DNA from 3 places in the Halomonas sp. MMH1-48 genome. Region 3 is predicted to be linked to each of the others. Evidence: predicted binding sites of a transcription regulator. Region 3 holds the regulator's gene; each other region holds the start of a gene.

Evidence for each region. Region 3 encodes FliA, which starts transcription of late flagellar genes. Its sites were predicted from a motif close to CTAAAGTTNNNNNNNNNNCNGCCGATA; they were not measured.
Region 1: a site for FliA is predicted at 3,830-3,856, ahead of MHM37_RS16860 (flagellin). Genes of this name have one in related genera too.
Region 2: a site for FliA is predicted at 1,600-1,626, ahead of fliD (flagellar filament capping protein FliD). Genes of this name have one in related genera too.

The regions. Positions count from the first base shown of each region.
Region 1 covers NZ_JAKRFL010000035.1:9,751-14,720, reverse strand. Annotated here, with positions in the region: gene MHM37_RS17210 (flagellin) at 213-1,892, opposite strand; gene MHM37_RS16860 (flagellin) at 2,046-3,758, opposite strand; gene fliD (flagellar filament capping protein FliD) at 4,070-4,970, opposite strand, start outside.
Region 2 covers NZ_JAKRFL010000035.1:1,174-9,204, reverse strand. Annotated here, with positions in the region: gene fliD (flagellar filament capping protein FliD) at 165-1,511, opposite strand; gene MHM37_RS16845 (hypothetical protein) at 1,821-2,141, shown strand; gene MHM37_RS16840 (serine hydrolase) at 2,508-3,503, shown strand; gene MHM37_RS16835 (exopolysaccharide biosynthesis protein) at 3,561-4,154, opposite strand; gene MHM37_RS16830 (TerB family tellurite resistance protein) at 4,151-4,651, opposite strand; gene MHM37_RS16825 (nucleoid-associated protein) at 4,711-5,724, opposite strand; gene MHM37_RS16820 (ABC transporter permease) at 5,771-6,532, opposite strand; gene MHM37_RS16815 (ABC transporter ATP-binding protein) at 6,529-7,464, opposite strand; gene MHM37_RS16810 (peptidylprolyl isomerase) at 7,612-7,890, opposite strand; gene MHM37_RS16805 (serine hydrolase) at 7,944-8,031, opposite strand, start outside.
Region 3 covers NZ_JAKRFL010000007.1:46,318-55,082, forward strand. Annotated here, with positions in the region: gene flhA (flagellar biosynthesis protein FlhA) at 1-1,086, shown strand, start outside; gene flhF (flagellar biosynthesis protein FlhF) at 1,105-3,300, shown strand; gene MHM37_RS08505 (hypothetical protein) at 3,297-3,893, shown strand; gene MHM37_RS08510 (flagellar protein FlhE) at 4,009-4,401, shown strand; gene MHM37_RS08515 (RNA polymerase sigma factor FliA) at 4,428-5,135, shown strand; gene MHM37_RS08520 (MotA/TolQ/ExbB proton channel family protein) at 5,169-5,984, shown strand; gene MHM37_RS08525 (OmpA family protein) at 5,989-6,660, shown strand; gene MHM37_RS08530 (sensor domain-containing diguanylate cyclase) at 6,684-8,696, shown strand; gene MHM37_RS08535 (hypothetical protein) at 8,693-8,765, opposite strand, start outside.

The DNA of each region.
Region 1 (4,970 bases), on a different contig from region 3:
TCTAACAGCCGCTGACACTCCAACTAGCTTGACAGTGGGGGATTCCTAAGGGTCTAGTGTAAAGGGGTCATGCCATTTTATGAGATAACCAAGACCACCTAACGATTAATTAACCTTATGAAATGGCGGCATATTGCTCTGCTACTTTCATAAAATCAGCTCCTACCCCTCACACCAAGCCTAATAAAACTTTCCTGATGTAAATCCATAGATCACCCCAGCAAAGCAAGTACGTTCTGCGGAATTTGGTTGGCCTGTGCAAGTACGGACGTACCTGCCTGCTGCAAAATTTGTGCGCGGGTCATGTTGGCGACTTCTACCGCATAGTCGGCATCTTCAATGCGCGAACGAGCAGCTGCCAAGTTAGTTTCATTGGTGCTCAGGTTAGTGATGGCATCTTCGAAACGGTTCTGGACAGCACCCAGCTCAGAACGCAGGCTGTCTACCTGAGTTAGGGAAGAATCCAGGACTTCCAGCGGATTGGCTGTTGCCCGATTGGCTGGATCTGTCAGCAGCTCGCCATTTTCAAAGTAAACAAATTCATCATAGGCGTTGAGCACAATGCCGTTCTCTTGGACGAAAAACCTGTCAGCTATGGGGCCGCTCTCAGTTGTCAAACGGCTTCCTAAAGGCGCATCTGCATTAAAATAGATAGTGGCACCATTCTGAGAGACAAAGCCATCAGCTGATATATGATAGTCGTCTGCACCTAAATCAGATCGGTCCAGATTAACTACGGCGTCGTTACCAGCAACAACATCATTAAAGAAGGCTTCAACACTCCAACTGGTAATGGCATCAATACTACCATCTGGAGTATAGGAAACACCCCCGTCCTCAATACCCCGAATTTGTGGTGGGGTACTAGGCAGACCCGCTGCAACATTGGTAATAGATGAGTGCGGATTACTTGCATCAGCAATAACAAACTGCCCCACACCTCCATTCGTGCTGTAATGCAGAGGAACACCCGATGTGTTGAATATCTGCCCATTAACATCAATTAAGATATCAAAAAACTCTGTATCATCAACATTAACAACCACTTCATTAAATCCTGAATCGGGAGTCATACGATCCGCTGCCGCGCTAGTCCCTATATCCCTTTCGATAGACTGAAAGCCTTCAGAACCATTAATGTTGCTATTGAATATATATTCTTTTCCATCAAGTGTGATGGCACTGGATTCACTACTGGGAAAGCCGCTAATGAACACGCCACTGTTAAGCACTTCATTATTTAGCACATTCTCTACTGTGGCACTACGGCCTAAAATTTTAGCGTACTCAGCCACGCCGCCTGATGCACCCAGTTTCTCCAAACCGACATCTTGCAAGTTTCTCTCAGTAGCCGGGCGCGCTCCGGTGATGCTAAAAGCGTTCAAATCTAGAGCCGAATCATCTATACGGCGCAAGTCTATCGGAATGGATTGTCCATCATTACTGCCGACCTGAATATTGAGACTACTCGCACTTTCGGATAGGACGCGAACACCGTTGAAATCCGTTTCTGCCGAGATACGGTTGATTTCAGTGAGGCGCTGCTCAATCTCGTCTTGAATGGATTGCAAATCAGACTCGAAGTTAGTGCCGTTTTGAGCCTGAACGGTCAGCTCACGAATACGCTGGAGATTGTCGTTGATCTGATTCAAGCCGCCTTCAGTGGTCTGGGCAATAGAGATACCGTCATTGGCGTTACGCTGCGCCTGAGCGAGACCGTTGATCTGGGCAGTCATACGGTTAGCGATTGCCTGCCCCGCTGCGTCGTCTTTTGCGCTATTGACCCTTAACCCTGACGAAAGACGTTCCATCGCTGTGGAAAGCGATGACTGGCTATTGCGCAGGTTGATTTGCCCAGTCAAAGAAGCAATATTGGTGTTGATAATGCTCACAGCGCATCCTTGTGACTAGGACCATTAACTAGATATCGGCGATACACTCATAAACTTTAGAGTGCTTTTCTAAAAAAAACCGACCCCATAGGGAGCCGGTTCATTATGCTACTTAACGATAGAGAAACTTCCCTATCGAGGCTAAGCCTCAGATTAACCCAGCAGAGAAAGCACGTTCTGCGGAATCTGGTTGGCCTGTGCCAGTACAGAAGTGCCGGCCTGCTGCAGGATCTGTGCACGCGTCATGTTGGCGACTTCAACTGCGTAGTCAGCGTCTTCGATACGTGAACGGGCAGCAGAGAGGTTGGTCTCCGTAGTGCTCAGGTTCTCGATAGAGGACTCCAGACGGTTTTGGATCGCACCGAGATCAGAGCGCAGAGCGTCAACAGTAGAAAGAGCGCTATCAAGATCGCTCAGAGAAGAGCGCTCTTTTTCAGTCACTGCGTCAAGCGTCAGCTCACCGTCAGCATCCTTGAATACTTGTGCGCCAGTGTTGTCAGTGACCGTGCCATTTTCTTGAGCAAAGTAGGTAGTGGTGACTGTCGTTTCATCATCAGTAGTCAACGCACCATCAGCGTCAACGTATTGCGCAACACCACCTTCCGTTACAGCTCCACCTGCGGCAACCGCGTAAGTAGTGCCATCAAGATCAACACTGTAACCGGCACCGCTGGCATCAGCTAAATTCTGCAGACCGCTAGCACTGATAGTGGCGCCAGTTACATCAAGTGCGTTATCAGCATTACCTGTGCTGGCATAGACCGTTTCACCCACGACAATCTGATTATCAGCAGCAGCACCGGTTGAATCAGCCAGCGATTCAGTAACGTTCGTTACTGTTGCAGCTGGGGGAGAGCCCGCACTATTTTTTGTCAGGTTACCTGTGGTGTCTAGATAAAGTGCAGCACCATCATCAGCAGCAGTCATCGTGCCATTGCTGTCAATAATAACATCTTGGCTAGTACCACCAATAGTAATGGTTGCTGCTGTTGTTTCACCAGTGCTGGGAGTCAGTCGGCTAATTATGTTAGCTTCCGCAACATTAGCAGCATCAAACGTCATGTTATCGTTATCAGCATTATAGGTATAAGTGTTACCAGTCGCCGGAACACCCAAGCCTGTATCTGTTCCGGTATAAGTAACCTCATCACCATCGGCAAGCGCAGCGATCAAGTCAGCAGAGGTAGCTTCTGCGTTTTCGGTGGTCACCGTGTTGGTGTATTCCATAGCACCATTGGCTTGTTCAGCACCCTCTACAAAGCCAGCTAGCGTCAAATCATCGGCTGAAGCGGCCGTGTTGGCTACTTCGCCAGCGCCCGTTACGTTAAAGCCTTCCAGGCCTAATGTTTGGCGATTAATTTGCTGCAACTGAAGGTCGATAGTTTGACCGTCTTGTGAGCCAACTTGAATGCTAATAGTACGCTGAGTCGGGTCAGAAGCACCTTCGTTCGCACCCAGTACCTTGGTGCCGTTGAAATCAGTTTCACGGGAAATACGATCAATTTCTTCCAGGCGCTGGTTGATTTCATTCTGAATAGAACCCAGGTCATCCTGGCTGTTGGTACCGTTCTCAGCTTGAACGGACAGCTCGCGAATACGCTGCAAGTTATCGTTGATCTGGTTCAGCGCGCCCTCAGCGGTTTGAGCAACAGAGATACCGTCGTTGGCATTACGCTGCGCTTGAGCCAAGCCGGTAATCTGTGACGTCATGCGGTTAGCAATCGCTTGACCAGCAGCGTCATCTTTAGCGCTGTTGATACGCAGGCCTGAAGACAGACGCTCCATGGAGGTCTGCAGAGCATTCTGCGACTTGTTCAGGTTGGACTGACCGATCATCGATGTGATGTTGGTATTGATCACTGACATGGTGATTCTCCTTGCGTGTGAACTGGCCGTCAGGCCCGCTTTTCGGCTACTTGTTGCGCCGTTATATTGATTAACGGCCTGATGAGGAGAACCTTTAGGGGGAGTAGTAAAAAATTATGTAATGTTTGGTAACTTAGTGATGACTTTGGTCACCAGGCAACATCGGTCGCGGGCTGAAGCCGCCTCCCACATTAGTCACCACCTGCATCACCTACCGTGGCTACTTTTACACTGGCTCTTGCCACCCTCACCCTGGCTCAGAAGTGAAAAAGCCCCCCCTTGAAATGGGGGCTAGCGGGCGATTTTAGCGGTTACCTCTTGCGCCCTAGCTGGGCATCTAGTGCATCAAACTGCTGGGTGAGGTAACTGCTCATGCTGTTCATCTGCGCAATCATCGCGTCTAGCTGGCCGAACTGGGTGCGGTAGCGGCTGATGGTGCGCTCGATGGTCACTTCCATGCGTTCAAAGCGCTCGTCTAGGCTTTTCACGCGGTTTTCAGCGCCGCTAATGGCCAGCTTGACTACTCCGTTGTTGCCGAGCATTTGCTCTATGGTGGTAATGAGTTTACCCGCCATTCCGTTCGCTGTTTTATCACCTGCAAAAAAATCACTCAGCGCTTGGGGACTATTGGCGACCAGCTCACTAATCTTAGCGTCATCCACTTTCAACTTACCATCACGCTGCAAAGTGATGCCTAACTGGTTCAAGGTGCCTAGCTCGCCACCTTCCACACCGCCCGTTAGCACGCTGCGCAGGCGGCCTTCAATGGTTCGTACGGTGTTATCACCCACCAGCTCACCGGCAGTGTCGGCATCGCCGCTGAAGCTGGTGAGTTTGCCGATGGTGCCTTTTAAATCGTTGAACGCCTTTACAAAGCCGTTAATGGCTTCGCGCTGCTTGAGCGTGTCGCGCTCGATATTGATGGTGCTGGTCGCCGTTTCACCATCGGCAATGCTGAGTTCGGTTAAGTTCAGCGTAACACCTTGAATAGCCCCTTCTATTTGATTGTTGGCACTGCTAATGGAAATGCCGTTAACCGTCAGTGCTGCATCCTCACCAGCACGCTTGGTGCCGGCATCTTCACCAAAAGGGCCTGCTATCGTTAACGCCGGGTCTTGGCTTGTATCGACAAAACTAAAGCTGGCAATAGAAGCATCCGCGCCGGTATTTTTCGAACTGAGCGCCAGCCGGTAGCCTTGTCCATCGTTGATG
Region 2 (8,031 bases), on a different contig from region 3:
AGTGCGCCAACGGTGGCGTTGCGACTGGATAGATAGCATGTTTATCGACGGAACAGCGGCCAACTTTAGGCTTTTTTTTACCTCTTAACGACAGATAGCTCATTCCTTCAACAAAAACGCCTGCTTAGCGCAGGCGTTTTGCAACATTTTTAGCGCTATTGCATTTAGTCGCGGCCTAACTGAGCGTCCAGCGCATCAAACTGCTGAGTAAGGTAGCTGCTGGTTTGGTTCATTTGAGCGATCATGCTATCCAACTGACCAAACTGGGTACGATAGCGAGAAATGGTCTGCTCAATGGATTGCTCCATACGTGTGTAACGCTCACCCAGCGACTCAATGCGGGTTTCAGCACCAGAAATGGCACCGGATACCGTGCCATTACTACCTAACAGCTGCTCGATGGTTTGGTTCACTTGGCCTGCCATACCTTCGTTATCGGCAGCGCCTGCAAAAAAGGCAGAGAGCGCATCCTGATCATTGGCAATGGCATCATCTAGCTTGCCGCTATCGATTTCCAGCGTGCCGTCTCGTTGCAACGAAATACCGATATCCGTCAGCATGGAGAACTGCCCCTCTACACCACCACCCAACACGCTTCGTAAACGAGACTCCACCGTGCGTACCGCACTATCACCCAGCAGTTCACCGGCAGCGCCGGTTTCAGCATTAAAGCTAGTGAGTTCGCCAATGGTGCCTTTTAGATCGTTGTAGGCATCGACAAAGCCGGTGATCGCTTCGCGCACTGCACGGGTGTCTTGCTCGACTTTCACCGTGCTATCGCCTTCGGCCTGAAGATTAAGCGTGACGCCCTGAATCGCACCTTCTACTTGGTTCGTGGGGCTGGTGATGGCGATGCCGTTTACATTCAGAGAGGCATCGGTGCCGGTTTGCAACGTGTTATCGATATCAGCAGCAAAAGGCGCCGTGTCAGAAAAGCTAAAATTGGTGATGGAGGCCTCGGCGCCCGTTTCACTCGAACTTAGCGCTAGCCGGTAATCCGTTCCATCGAAAACGATTGTCGCATTAACGCCGGACTCTTCGCTGGCATTGATAGCATCGCGTATGTCTTCGAGGGAGCTATCTGCGGCAATGGTGACGCCTTGCGTGCTGCCATCACCAAAGGTCAAGGTTAGCGTCTGCTCAGTGGTGGTAAGCGCCTCGTCCTGGGCAGTCACGCCTTCAGATGCCAACGTTCCACGAGTCGCCAGCGTATCCACCGTAACGTTATAGCTCCCGGGCTGCGCTTCGCCATTCGCCGTTGCCGAGAGCGCCTCGCCACCCACGTTGGTCGACAAGCTCTCGTAAAGCGAGCTGTCGTTGAGCGCGTCGGCCGCGTCTTGAAAAGCAGACAGGGCCGTTTGCAGCTGGCCGTAGGCAGAAATTTTGGTTTGCTGGGTTTCCAGTTGCCGTTCGATGGGAGCCAGCTTGCCACGCTCAGCGTCTTGCAACTGGTCGAGCAGGCCGTTGAGATCCAGCCCTGAACCGATACCCAATGAAGAAATGGAAGCCATACGTTACTGTCCTTTTTTGAAAAAGCCGCCTGCCGTGCTGACGCCCCTTATCCAATACGATTCGATGTCGAAATGGTTATTGGTGTTTTATCGGCCAACGTTTCAAAAACTTTAGGGCGAATCCCCATCCTGAGTGAAAATCCTCCTACTCCCTGGATGAGCCATCTACTTTGTTGGCCAGTGTAGACAGCCTACATGGCGATTGAATGACGCTACCACGCACCCAACATAGACCTTGGTCTAATCTCCCTCCTGCATTATAATGCACTGCAGCACACCCATTTTGCTGCGAATGCAGGAGCCTCCCCCATGCCCGCCGAAGCGTTACCCTCTGCGTCGACCGCCTCCTTCCATATTCAGCGCAGCTTACGACACTGTCTCTCCAGCGTGGCCGAAATGCTGTATGAGAGCGGACACGTGCTCGAAACCATCACACTGACACAGCGAGGTCTGTCCCGCCAAGAGCTGGATAGGCTTCGCCAGCAGCACCCGCGCTGGGCGATTTGCCAAACCACCTTGGAAAAGAGCGACGCCGCCATGTTCAATGACTATGGCCGCTTGGTGTTGACGCCATTGGGCCGAGAGCTAATGTTCGATATGTTTGGTCAAGGCGCCGCCGACTGCGCTTGAGCATCATTAGCGATATGAAAACGCCCGCTGAGAAAGCGGGCGTTGGCAGATGCTGATGTCGCGCTGCGTTAGCACTGATATTTCAGTACTAACGCTTCGATTCTGAGAGAACCGCTTAGCGCAGCCCTAACAGCGAAAGAATAAACAGCACGACAACGATCAGGCCGATGATATAGATGATGTTACGCATAATGGCACTCCTTGCTTTTGCGTTTCATGGAAATTAAAGGGTTGCTTCCCTTCAACGGGTGCTTTTAGCGTAGCAGGCTTTTCATCGGTTTGCGTAATGTCCGTCAGCGTTCCGCTGAGGGAACCTTGTCTGTGCATGGCTTTCAGAGCCGTACCACTCTCTTCTCAGGTATCGCCATGAAAACGACGGCTTTTATGCTGGCGTGTGCAATCAGTGCGTTGACCGTTACGCCGGTCCTTGCGTCAGCCCCTTCATCGGAGGCGCTGCAAGCACTCGATCGACAGGCCCGAACCCTCGATCGTCTACACACCGTTGTGGTGGCACATGACGGTACGATCATTCATGAGCATCATCAGGGCGGTCCCGGCGTCGCGGAGCCTGCCAACGTCAAGTCGCTTTCTAAAACGGTATTGGCCGCCGTGACCGGCGCGGCCATCGAATCAGGCATTATCGAATCGGTGGATCAGCCCCTCGTGGCGCTACTCGATAACGTGCCGAGCAGCGCCGATCGTCGAGTCAACGACATCACGGTCGCTCACCTGTTGGCCCAGCAGGCTGGGTTGGAGCGCACCTCCGGCAGCAACTACGGCGCTTGGGTAGCTAGCGCTCACTGGGTCAACGATGCGCTTACACGCCCGTTCGTCGACCGTCCTGGTGGTCGAATGCTCTACTCTACTGGCACCAGCCATTTGCTGTCGGCAGCGCTGACTCAGGCCAGCGGCGAAAGCACGCTTGCACTTGCGCAGCGCTTGTTGGGCGAGCCGCTCGGTATTGCGATTCCCCCTTGGCCGCAGGACCCACAAGGGATCTATTTTGGTGGGAACGACATGCAGCTTTCCCCACGCGCGCTCATTGCGATTGGGGAGCTATACCGTAATGACGGCAAGAGCGATGGCCAGCGCGTGCTGCCAGAGGGTTGGGTAGAAGCCTCTTGGACGCCCAGAGGCCAATCGCCTTGGACAGGCGATGGCTACGGTTTTGGCTGGTTTATGACGACGCTCGCGGGGGAAGATGTTGCTTACGGGAGAGGATATGGCGGGCAGGCGCTGTATGTGATTCCTGAGCGCGACATGACGATGGTGATCACGTCAGACCCAACGCCGCCCTCTCCCGGCGGTCAATTTCAGCAACGGTTGAATGAGCTGGTCGTCGGTTTATTGGAGGATGAGTAGCGCGGCGCAAGAAACGTCGACCAGCGGAGCCAGTTCACAAGCAGCGCTTGGTAAGCATTAAATAAGATTCATCAAGACGACCGTAAACGTTACGCCCGTCAGCAAAAACCCCAGCGCGAGCATCAGGCCATCTCTCGCCACCAACCCCAGCCCAAACAGCGAAAGTGCCAATCCAGCGCCATTGGCACTGAAAGGGATGAACTCCATGGGTGGCATCGCTAACGCCACCAGCAGGCAAGCGAAGGCCGTCACCCGAATACCGATATAGCCCGTCATCCACGCCAAGCGCACGCCCAGCAGTCCATCGATCCAGCGGGCCGGTTTTTTCATATAGTGCAGCCCTTTATCGAATTTATGCCGAGACAAAGAGCGGTTGAGCAACCAACCAGGTAGCCAAAACGTTGCTCGACCGATCAAAAGCTGCACCGACGTGAGCAGCACCAAGGCGGCCATCAGCGTGGGCATCCCGGGGATATCACCAATGATCGGCGCCAGCGTAATCAAGCCTGCCAACAGCAGCAGCGGACCAAACGAGCGCCGCCCCACCGCATGCACCACATCATCCACGCTAACCTGCGCGTTTTCCCGCTCCATCCGTTCCATGGTGTGGATCAGTTCGGTTAAATTCGTTGCTTCCTGCGTATCGCTCATGGGCGTCTTGGCGCTCCTTTGCCGTGAGTGTTGTGATGGATAGCGCTCTCGTCGGGTGAATGGCTGAGTTTGCTGCGAATGAAGTCGCTATGACTGACGTAAAGTAGATCCGCCAGCCGACGGATGCGATGCTCTTCCAGCGGGTCGAGCGAGCCATCGGCCCAGGCCAGCTCCCACATGAGGTTCACCAGCTCCAGGCGCTGATCGTAGTCGTAGTGCTGTTTGATCAGGCTAACGAACTGATAGTGATCCACTGCATCGTCGACCTCCGCCTCTGCCAATGCCATCAACTGGCTGACATCTTGCTCATCGAGCCGGTAGCGCGCCATCAGCATCTTCTTGAGGGCCGCGCGCTCTACGTCGCTCTGATCGTAGTCCGCGCGCATCACCTCACACAGTAGCGCTGCCGAGGCTAGCTCCAGGGTCAGGCTTTGGTCATCACGCTGCTCAGGCGCAGAGAGGGCCTGTTGAAAAAAAGAGTGAATGGCATCCAGCACGGCGAACTCCTCCTGTCAGTGGCTAGCTTAGGACTCCAAGATGCCTCGAGAGTGCCGCCTCAATCCTTGCGCTTGGCAAGCTGCTCTTTGAGCTGTTTGGGCACTTGTTTGATGATCAGCCGATCTTGGGTTTCGTCATATTCAATACTGGAACCCAGCAGGTGTGAATCAAAGCTGATCGAGACGCCCCCAGAGCGACCGGTAAAGCGACGAAACTGGCTGATGGTGCGTTTGTCCGGCGGAATTTCCGGCGAAAGGCCGTAGTCGGCGTTGCGAATATGGTCGTAAAACGCCTTGGGCTGCTGCTCGTCGACGAGCTCGGAGAGCTCTTCCAGCGTCATGGGTTCGCCACGGCGTAACTGCTCGTGGGCGTAGTCGACCAGCGTATCGGTTTTTTCACGGCTGGCATCGTCGTCCAGGTCCTCTTTTTCGACGTAGTCGCTAAAGGCTTTCAGCAACGTACGGGTTTCGGCCGGGGCATCGATGCCCTCCTCCATCCCCAGCAGCGCCGCGACGCCGTCGGCCAGCTTTTTACCGCCGCGATCCTTCAGGAACGACACGTACTGCGTGCTTTCCGTACCGCTCTGCCACTGGGTCACGTTGATGCGGGCCGCCAGGGTGAGCTGGCTCGTATTGAGCTGGGCGGCAGGGACCGCTTGGTGCGCGTCGTTGAAGCCAATGCCTTCCCGCTGATGCACGAGCGCCATGAAGAGCGTCTCGGTGTCGCCTTGACGAAGATGGGCGATGACCAAGAAACCGCCCACCGAGAGCTGGCCCTGCAGCGTTTGAGCCAGCCGCTCGGCCATGGCGCTGGCCAACTGGGCAAAGGTTTGCTCGTCGGCTCGATACGCCGTGAGCCACGCCAACAACGGCCCCGCTTGCTCACCCTGCTCGGCAAAGCGCCCCCAGCCTTTTGCCTTGGTGTTGTAAGTGTCGTTTAGCGCGTTCACCAAGCTTGCCATCACCGTGTCATCGCTGGCGGTGTCGGCCTCGGTAGGTGGGGCAGTCACACTCAAGCGTTCGCCGTCGAGGGAAGGCTCCAAGCGGTAAACGGTACTGTGTAGTAGCGGCATAAACAGACATCACCTTTTGAAAAACGTCGAATAGCGCACATCGATATCAAGGCTTCAAGCGGTAGCCGGTGCGGAAAATCCAGGCAATGGTGGCAAGACTGGCCGCCAGAAACAGCAAGATCATCGCCACGCTGGCCCCTAAGCTGACATCGCTGATGCCGTAGAAGCTCCAGCGGAAGCCGCTGACGAGATAGACCACCGGATTCGCCAGGGTCACACTCTGCCAAAACGGCGGGAGCATATCGATGGAGTAGAAGCTGCCGCCTAAAAACGTGAGTGGCGTAATCACCAGCAGCGGCACGAGCTGCAGCTTGTCGAAGCCATCTGCCCAGATACCGATGATGAACCCTAGCAGGCTGAAGGTAACGGCGGTGAGCACCAGAAACGTTAGCATCCAGAGCGGGTGGGCGATCTCGAGCGGCACGAAAAAGCTGGACGTCCCGAGGATGATCAGCCCCAGCAGTATCGATTTCGAGGCCGCCGCCCCTACGTAGCCCACGACGATCTCTAGATAGGAGATCGGCGCCGACAAAATCTCATAGATGCTGCCGGAGAACTTGGGAAAAAAGATGCCAAACGAGGCGTTCGAGACACTTTGGGTCAGCAGCATGAGCATGATCAAGCCAGGCACGATGAAGGCGCCGTAGCTCACGCCGCCAATCTCCGTGATCCGCGAGCCAATCGCCGCGCCAAACACCACGAAGTAGAGCGAGGTGGAGATCACCGGCGAGACGACGCTTTGCAGCAGCGTGCGGCGGGTGCGCGCCATCTCCGCCATGTAAATCGCGCGAACGGGATAGAGGTTCATGAACGCTCCTTCACCAAGTCAACAAAGATGTCTTCCAGCGAGCTCTGCCGGGTGTGTAGGTCTTTAAAGCCAATGCCCGCCTGCTCTAGCTGCGTTAACAAGGTAGAGATCCCGCGCCCTTCCTCTTCCTGGCGACCATCGTAGGTGTACACCAGCTCATGACCGTCGGCGGCCAAGCTGAGCGCTTCCTGCGCCAGTGCGGGCGGCAATTCCGCCAGCGGGCTATGCAGTTGCAGGGTCAGTTGCTTGCTGCCCAGCTTTTTCATGAGCGCGGCTTTTTCTTCTACCAGCACGATCTCGCCGCGATTGATGACGCCAATGCGGTCGGCCATCTCTTCGGCTTCTTCGATGTAGTGGGTCGTGAGAATGATCGTCACCCCCTCATCGCGCAGCCCGCGCACCACGTCCCACATGTCCCGGCGAAGCTCGACATCCACCCCGGCGGTCGGCTCATCCAAAAACAGAATGCGCGGCTCGTGGGAGAGTGCTTTCGCAATCAAAACCCGGCGTTTCATACCGCCGGAGAGCGTCATCAAACGGTTGTGACGCTTATCCCACAGCGAGAGCGACTTGAGCACTTTTTCGATATGGGCTGGATTGGGGGCTTTGCCAAACAGGCCGCGGCTGAAACTCACCGTGTTCCACACCGTTTCGAACGCTTCGTTGGTGAGTTCTTGCGGCACGAGACCGATCCGCTCGCGGGCTTGGCGGTAATCGCGCACGCTATCGAAGCCGTCGACGATGACATGGCCTTCGCTTGGGTTAACCAAGCCACATACCACGCTAATCAGCGTGGTTTTACCCGCCCCGTTCGGGCCGAGCAGAGCAAAGATTTCACCGCGTTGGATGGTCAAATCCACACGGGTGAGCGCCTGAAAGCCACCTTCGTAGGTTTTATTCAGGCCATCGATGGTGATGATAGGGTCGTTCAAGGCGTGCTCCTTACATCGCGGGCCAGCGCAGTACCGGCACAGCACGATGCCAATGGCACCGCGACGGCAGCCGCGGTGCATGACGGCCTTTAAAAGGTATTAGACGATGTCTGGAAAGGCGGCGTGCGCCGCCAGTCAGACAGGGTGCTAGGTGCGGCTGGTGATTTCGAGCAAGTGATAACCAAACTGAGTCTGTACCGGCCCATGCACCTTGTTGAGCTCACCGCTAAAGACGACCTTGTCGAATTCAGGCACCATTTGGCCGGGGCCAAAGCTACCCAGGTCACCGCCTTGGCGACCAGAAGGACAGCCAGAGTGCTGCTTGGCGACATCGGCGAAATCACGACCGTTTTCGATCTCTTGTTTCAGCGCGTTGCACTGCTCTTCGCTGCTTACCAAAATATGACGGGCGCTGGCACGTGCCATAACGAACTCCTTTAATAAAACCAATTTGGCGGGCCAGTTTACCACGCCTGCCGCTAGTCGTGACCCAAGGCACCGCTATAACGAAGCGCCTCGCCCACCCTTGCCAAAGCACGCTCGTGCGCCTGCACCGAGAGCGGCCCA
Region 3 (8,765 bases):
CAGACCTTGGTCAAAGAGGAGATCGCCACGGCGCCACCGCCTCTTCAAGAGACGCCAGAAGCCAGTTGGGAAGACGTACAGCTGGTTGACACGCTGGGTCTGGAAGTGGGCCACCGTTTGATTCCGCTGGTAGATTCGCGGCAAAAAGGGGAGTTGCTGGGGCGCATTAAAAGCGTCCGTAAGAAATTCGCCCAGGAGGTGGGCTTTTTGCCCCCGGTGGTACACATTCGCGATAACTTAGAACTGCCGCCCAATACCTACGTGCTTTCCATGAAAGGCGCCGAAATCGGCCGTGCCGACGCGCAGCCCGGCAAATGGCTGGCCATCGACCCCGGCCAAGTGTCCGGTGAGCTACAAGGCACGCCAACGCAAGACCCAGCCTTTGGACTGCCTGCGGTATGGATCGATGGCAACCAGCGCGAGCACGCTCAGGTCTACGGCTATACGGTCGTGGATGCCAGCACGGTGATCGCCACCCATCTGAACCATCTGCTGCACCGTCACTCTCCCGAGATGCTGGGGCGGCAAGAAGTGCAAAAGCTGCTGGACAAACTGGGCGAAGACCAAAAATCGCTGGTCGAAGAGGTGGTGCCCAAAGCGATCTCTCTGACCGTGTTGCAGCGAATTTTGCAGAACCTGCTGGATGAAGACGTCTCGATTCGCGATATGCGCACGGTGTTGGACACCTTGGCTGAGTATGCGGGACAACAGAAAGACCCCAATGAGCTGACCGCTCTGGTGCGTATCGCGCTGGGTCGCGCGATTACACAACAGTGGTTTGCTGGCCAGGAGACCCTGCACGTCATGGGACTGGACGCGCAGCTCGAACAAGTATTGATGCAGGCCATGAACGGTAACGGGGCCATGGAGCCGGGGCTGGCGGATACGTTGATGAATCAGGCACAGCAGGCGCTCGAGAAGCACGAAGGCAGTGGTGAAGCGCCCGTGCTGGTCGTTCAACACTCGTTGCGCGCGGTGCTATCGCGCTTCCTACGCCGCCGGATGCGCCACTTGGTGGTGATGTCCCAGGCAGAAATTCCCGACGACCGCACCCTGCGCGTGACCACCCTGGTCGGTGGCCGCTAAATTGGTAACAGGTGAACCATGAGCGTGAGACGTTTTGTCGGAGCCAATAGTCGCGATGTCATGCGCCAAGTGCGCGAAATACTGGGTGACGATGCCTTGATCGTCGCTAATCGCCGCACCGAAGGCGGCGTTGAAATTCTGGCCATGGCCGACGACGCGGTCGACCAGTTCGATCCGTCACCCGCAGAGCCTTCAGAAGTATCGCGAGACGCCCCGGCGCCCGCCGCGGCTTTCTCACTGCCGACACAGCCAGATCCGCTGGAGGCAATGAGCGAGCGCCTGCTCCGAGAAATGCAGGACATGCGCGAGCTGCTCTCTCGCCGTCAGCCGATGGTGGAGTCGCCGCGCGGCACTCAAACGACGTATGAATATCTGCTAGCCATGCTGGTGCGGGTGGGCTTTAGCGCCGAACTCAGCCATGAGGTGCTCGAAGCGCTGCCCGAGGAGTTATTGACCCAGGAAGGCGGCCATGACGCTGCCAGCGCTTGGCTGCGCGAACAGCTCATAGCGCGGCTGAAGGTGCTGGCGCACGAAGATCGCTTTTTCGATCAAACCGGCATCGTGGCGCTGGTAGGGCCTACTGGGGTCGGTAAAACCACGACCACGGCCAAACTGGCGGCGCGTTTCGTCATGCGCCATGGCACTCGTCCGGTGGCGCTCGTGACCACTGATAGCTTCCGCATCGGTGCCCACGAGCAGCTACGCATCTACGCCCGACTGTTGGATACGCCGATGTACGCGCTCGACGCAGAACAGCCTATCGACGAGCTGGTCGGCCGATTGCAAGGCAAACAGTGGGTCATCATCGATACCGTTGGGATGAGCCAACGAGATCAGCGCGTGATCGAGCAGATTGCGCACTTGCAGGGCGGACAGTCGACCGTACGGCTGGTGCTATTGCTCAATGCGGCCAGCCAGCCAGAGACCCTGGAAGAGGTGGTGTTGCGCTACCGTCAGGCAGCGCGGGCCGCAGGGGCCGAGCTCGACGACTGCATCATCACCAAGCAGGACGAGGCCGGGCGACTGGCGCCCGTTCTGGATATCGTAATGCGCCACGGCATGCGCGTACTGTTTGGATCACACGGCCAGCAGGTGCCGGAAGACATGGCCGTGGCCACGCCTTCTGGCCTGATCGACCAAGCGCTCTCGGCCAGTTCGAGCGCTTCGATGGATCAAGGCGGCCCGGCCAGCGCGCCGAGCCTGCCGCGCTGGTCGCGGGATGTGCTAGGCCAGGGGCGCCGGCTGACGTCGGTACTGACTCGGCTGCGCCAACGGGTCGCCGATTTTCACCGTTTGGAGGCCGCCTGGGACATCGCTGCGCTGCCCAGCGTGGTGCAGGATCAGCGTTTAGACACGCTGCTGGCTGGCGCGGAAGCGACCCACGATGCCATGGGCGTCGTATGGTCGCCCAGGCGCAACGAGCGCAACTGTGACTGGTCGATGCCGGACGTGGCGCTCGACGATCAAGGGGCATGGTTGGCACTGACGCGTTTGCAGCATCGCCAACCTGCTGGGTGGCAACCACGATTGGCGGGCTGCGCGGCAGACATCGCCGTTCATCTGCTGCCTACCCTGCCGGAGTCCGACGCGCTGGCATGGCTTAACGACCAGCGCTTGACCTGGGTCAGCGCCGTCAACGCCGGTCAGCGTGTACACTGCCAGGGCGAGCGTCATACCCTGCGCACGCTGTTTCAAGAGAGTACGCTCACCCACCGTGTTGCCATTCGTTTTCGTGGTCAACGCATGCAGCTGTCGACAGCCTACGTGGAGGCCCACGATGCCACCGGCAACGCGGTGCTGGCCTGGGTGGGCGACGTGTGCGATCCAGAAAGCAGCAAGCGTGTCGTGCGCCGCTACTGGCTAACTCCCGCGCGTCTAGGCAGCGACGTTGTATCGCTACTGGTCATTCAGTTACAGAGTGATGGGCTATCCGCGTTGACCAAGCGTGCCTGGCAGCAGCTAAAAGAGGCGGATGGCGGCGAGGTGAGCAGCGAGCTACGCCTGCTCATGGCCAGCGGCGCCGCCGCTGTAGCCAGTCACTTGGATTTGGCCGATGACGACGCGGTGCAAGCGTTGCGAGCCGACCTGTTGCGCCTGCTGGGCAGTCAGCGTAAACGCCGCGATACGGCGCTACTCGACGCCTTGGTGCACGTGTTGATGGCACGCGATGCCATTCGCCAGCTCGGTAGCGTCAGTCGCGAGGACCTGATATGAGCGGCCAGGATCAAGCGGCGGGCCTGCGGAAATGGGCCGATCTACAGCGTCAGCAGCGAGCCGCACAGGACGAACCACAAGATACCCATGCGTCCGCCGCTCCTGCCTCGCCGGTCAGTACTGAAGAGGCGGCGGTGCATACCCAAGACGCTCTGGCGCCCACTGTCGCTGCCGCCACTGAACCGGCGACGGTGACGCCACCGCGCCCTCAGAAACCGCTGGTGGTGATAGGGCTACCGCATACCGGCGCCGCACAAGTCGATAAAGTGCGTGGACGTTTGGGGCAGTGGTCGGCGTTGGGGCGTCAGTGGGCGGGCGACCCGCAGGATTGGCAGATTCAGGTCGTCATGGCCGATACGCCGTCGCTGGCCATGCTGGCGAAGGAGCATGCACGATGGGCGCTATGGGTCACTAGCGATGCCGATGGCTTTGCCAGCATGTACCGTGTGCTTCGAAAAGTGCGAGAGCATGGCGGTCCGCGACGCCTGCTGGCACTCCATGAACCGCACCTGCCGCGTCAGGGGCTGCTGGAGAACTTGCGTGACGCCGCCGCTTACTATTTGGATATCGAGCTTTTGTTGCTTGCACGTTGAGACAGATGATCGGCTTGCTGTCGTTAGCGACCTACGCCGAATAGAGGGCCCGCGTATGAGGCTATTTGCCCGACAGACGTTGATAAAAGCCGTAAAGTTGTTAACAGTGAAAAGGGTGAGCCCCTACGCAGCGATGCTGGCAACCATCATGTGGGTCGTTAGCGTCGAGGCGGCAACGGGTAGCTGGAGCCGAGACGTGCCTGGCGTGTTGGTCGCCATGAGCGACCGCACCAGTCAGAGCCAGGCCATTTCGCCACCAGCAGGCATCCCGCTGGGAGGAGCGACGCTAACGCGCGTGCAGTGGCGGTTCGACACCCCACCGAGTCATCCCGTCAACGCTTGGTTGTGTCACCCTGAGCGCTGCGTGGCACTGTCGGGCATGCGCGGCAGTACCACTGCGCTGGAAGGCATGTTGGCAAATGCGCCGTTGCACTTTCGGTTTGCACTGTCGCCGGGCCAGCGGCCAGTGAGGGTGCAGGGGCTACAGGTGATAGTGAATTATCGGTAAAGGCCGTTCAGCCGCGAGGCACGAGGATGTATACAGCACAAGGCAGGATCAAACAAAGTGAGCTGTTGACCCAATACATGCCACTGGTGCGACGTCAGGCCTTAACGCTGCAGGTAAGATTGCCCGCAAGTATTGAGCTAGATGATCTGATCCAGGCAGGCATGGTGGGGCTATTAGAGGCGCTGGGACGCTTCGATGCTGCCCAGGGTGCCACGTTCGCGACGTTCGCCAGCCAGCGGATTCGCGGTGCCATGATGGACGAGCTGCGCACTCGCGACTGGCTGCCGCGCAGCGTACGTCGTTCGGCGCGGGCAGTGGACGATGCTGTACGCCGCTTGGAGCAGCAGTTGGGCCGCCCCCCTGAAGAGGGTGAAATTGCCCGCGAGCTGGAGATGCCCCTGAGCGAGTACCAGCAGCTGTTAAATGACACCAACAGTGGTCAACTGCTGCCGTTCGAAGAGCTGGTCGCCGATGGCGGTGAGCCGGCGGGTGACGATGCCCAGCATCGGCCGTTTGACCAATTGCTTGATGAGCAGCAGCGACACACCCTGATCGAGGCCATCGAGGCATTGCCCGAGCGCGAAAAGCTGCTGATGGCGCTCTATTACCAAGAAGAGATGAACCTTAAAGAGGTCGGCGCGGTGCTGGGCGTCACCGAATCGCGGGTCTCCCAGCTACACAGTCAGGCGGTGAGCCGTCTGCGCGCGCGTTTACGCGATCACGATGAATCCTAATACCCACTCACCCTACTCGGCGAGGAGCCGTTGATGAACCCATCTACGTTGATCGGTATCTTTGCCAGCATGTTGCTGCTGGTAAGCGTGCTGTTCTTTACTGCAGAGTCGCCCGAAAGTTTTATCAATGTGCCGGGACTGGCCATCGTCATCACCGGTACGCTGGCGGCGACCTTCATCAGCTATCCGTTGAAAGAAGTGCTGCGAGTGGTGCGTTTGGTGGGCTTGGTATTCCGCCGTGAGAATACCTATGTGCGGGACGATATCAACGAGCTGGTGTCCATGTCGCGGCTCTGGTTCAAAGGTGACGTGCGGGCCGTCGAACGGGAGCTCGAACACACCCGCAACCCGTTCTTACGAACCGGTATTCAACTTGTGATTGCCAATACCAAAGAGGATGAGATTTTCGACATGCTGCGCTGGCGTATCGCCCGCTTGAAAGCCCGCGAACACGCCGAAGCGCAAATTTTTCGCACCATGGCGACCTACGCGCCCGCTTTCGGCATGATCGGCACGTTAGTGGGGCTGGTCAACATGCTCGAAGTCATGGATGCCGGAGACCTTCAGGTCATCGGCCCCCGCATGGCGGTAGCACTGCTGACCACCTTCTACGGTATCTTGCTGGCCAACCTCGTGTTCAAGCCCATCGCCGTCAAGCTGGAGCGGCGCACCGAGGAGCGGTTGATTACCATGAACATGGTGCTCGAAGGGATTTCATTGATCACCAAGCGCCGCTTGCCATCGTTCATCGAAGAGACGCTCAACTCCTTCGTAGCGAACTACCACGATGAGATCCGGGACGCCAACGTCAAACCCCGTCCCGACGTTGGCTCCGCATTGAAAGGGTAGCGCCATGCTCGACCGCGACTCACGGCATGCCCTGGAGCTGCCCGCTGCAGTGGGTGAGAGTGACGAGAGCTGGCTAACCAGCTACTTGGACGTGCTCACACTGCTCATCACGCTGTTCGTTCTGCTGCTAGCCTTGGCGCCGCCGAGCGGCGGCGAAGGGCAGAGCCGCGAGGCCCTGAGCGTCGCCAGCGCCGTGACCTCACTGCCGCTCGCTAGCTTGGCCACGGGTATTCAGCCACGCCATGAAGGGTTGCAACCTCATATGGCGGGACTCGACATTCCTGGTGTAAGCGTCTCGCAAGGTCAAGAGGGCGTGACGCTGCGCATCGACGACAGCCTTTTGTTTCCCAGCGGCAACGATGTGCTAACGCCCCAAGGGCAAGATGTGTTAGAACGACTCTCTTCCGTGCTGGCGACTTTCGATGGGCAAATCTCCGTTGAAGGTCATACCGATAACGTGCCTATCTCGACGCCGAGGTTTCCATCGAACTGGGAGCTCTCAGTAGGCCGTGCCATTGCGGTCGTGCGCCAATTAGAGCGGCAAGGCATTGCCATTTCACGTATGCGGGCGGTCGGTTATGCCGACACCCAACCCATGGAAAGTAACGCTACCTCGGAAGGGCGAGCAGCCAACCGGCGCGTTGAACTGCTGCTAAGGCAGCAGGTCGAGGGGTAAAGCACTATCTCGAGGCTATCTGCGTGTCGAAGCATCACTCGCTACTACAATCGTTTGGCGCCGTCATGGTGCTCGACGGTGAGAGTCGGCGCATTCAGGCGGTCAGTCGCAACCTAAACAAACTGCTGGGATTGGCAGACACCGAGCTCCGTGCGATTTCCCCCGCCACCGTGCTGGGCAAGCGGTTGAGCCAACGATTGCGCCAAGAGCTGCATGGACGCCAGCGGTTAGCGAGCCCGCTGGCCTTCCGTCGGCTACATGACACCACGCGCCTGCAGGTTCACGCTTATCGCACGCATCGCCACGTGGTGGTCGAAATCGAGCCCCTCAGCCCGCTGGGCAAACGGCGCCTGCTGGGGACCGTCAACGAGCGCTTGATGCGTCTAGCCGAAGCGACCCATCAAGAAGAACTGCTGGATTATTTAGTGACTGCCGTGCAACAGCTCACCGGTCATGATCGCGTCTCGGTCTGTCATTTCGATAGCGATTGGCACGGGCTGATCGTCGCCGAAGCGCAAGGCGGGCACCTGCCTGCGCTGCTGGGCCAACGCTTTCCTGCCAGTGACTTTCCGATCACGCTGCGCCGCACCTACGAGCGCCATCCGATCCGTTTGATTCATGACGCCAGCGCCCATGCAGAACCGCCGCTGCCGTGTACGCCAGAGGGCGAGAGCGTCGATTTGCGCCACTGCTTTTTACGTGCCCCCGCGCCGGAGCGTCAGCGCTACTTGCAACGGTTGGGCGTACGCGGTGCGATGAGCCTGGCCATGCAGGGTGACACCGGGCTGTGGGGCTTGCTGTTCTGCCACTCGGCAGCGTCTCATCCGGTGTCGCCGCCAGTCCGCGATGCCGTTCGCACCCTCGTCCAGATGGCGACCCAGCGGCTTTTGCTACTCAGGGCTCGACAAGAGGCCCGCTATCTTCAGCGCGTACAAGATAGTTTGGTGCTCTCGACGAATGCCCGTATCGAGCCGCAAAGCCCCGTCGAGTTGTTGTCAGCCCAAGCGGAGACATGGTGCTCGCTGTTTCGCGCCCACGGTGTTGCACTGTGGCTGAAAGGCAGCGTTTACGCGGACGGTCATACGCCTGACGCCGCAGTCGTCGCTCAGTTCGTCAAACGGCTCGACCAAGCGCATCGACACAGCGGGCCTTGGTGTACCCGTGGCGTGGCCAGCGAGCCCTTGACCGAATCCCTGAACATGCCGGACCAATGCGGCATTCTGGCCGTGCCGCTGCCCATGAGCGCGGCTCAGCGCGGCTGGCTGATCTTCTTTCGCCCCGAGCAGGTAGAAACGCTTTACTGGGCGATGCAACCGACCTCGGCACCGCTACCCCCGGTGTTGGTGGCGCCGTCGGCGGCCTGGTGCGAAGAGGTAGTGGGCAAAAGCGAGGCGTGGCAGCGCGTCGAGCGCCTGGCGGTGATGGACCTGGGAGAAGACCTGACGCTGGCGATCTCCGCTTACGAGATTAGCACGCTGAACATGCATTTAGAGCGTGAGCGTAAGGCGCTTGCCGCTGCTAATCAGCGCTTGGAGCAGCTCGCCCACTTCGATCCGCTCACTCATGTGTGGAACCGCTACCGTATCGAACAGGCCATCGATGCCGAACTGGTCGCGGCCAAACGGTACGGTGCTGCCTTTGCGCTGCTGCTATTCGATGTGGATCACTTCAAGCAGATCAACGATACCCACGGACACAGCGTGGGCGACGACGTGCTGGTGTCGCTGGCGCGCCTGGTGGAAACCTCGCTACGCGGCTGTGACCACCTGGGCCGCTGGGGCGGCGAAGAGTTCGTGGTGCTCGCCACGCACTCGGACATGGACGCCGCGGTCGGCTTGGCCGAGCGGCTGCGTAGCCTGGTGGCGACACTGCACGTCAGCGGCCTGGACCAGCCCATCACGGTGAGCATCGGTGTCGCCATTTGGCAGCCCGGCGATAGCTGTAAAACGTTGATGGCCCGGGCCGACGCTGCCATGTATCGAGCCAAGCGTAGCGGCCGTAACCGCGTAGAACTCGCCGAAGAGCGCGTGACTTAAGGCGTGCGGGCCGTCTCGGCGGCCGCACTGCACAACGCTTGCATGCGCGAGATGGCCGCATCTGCACCC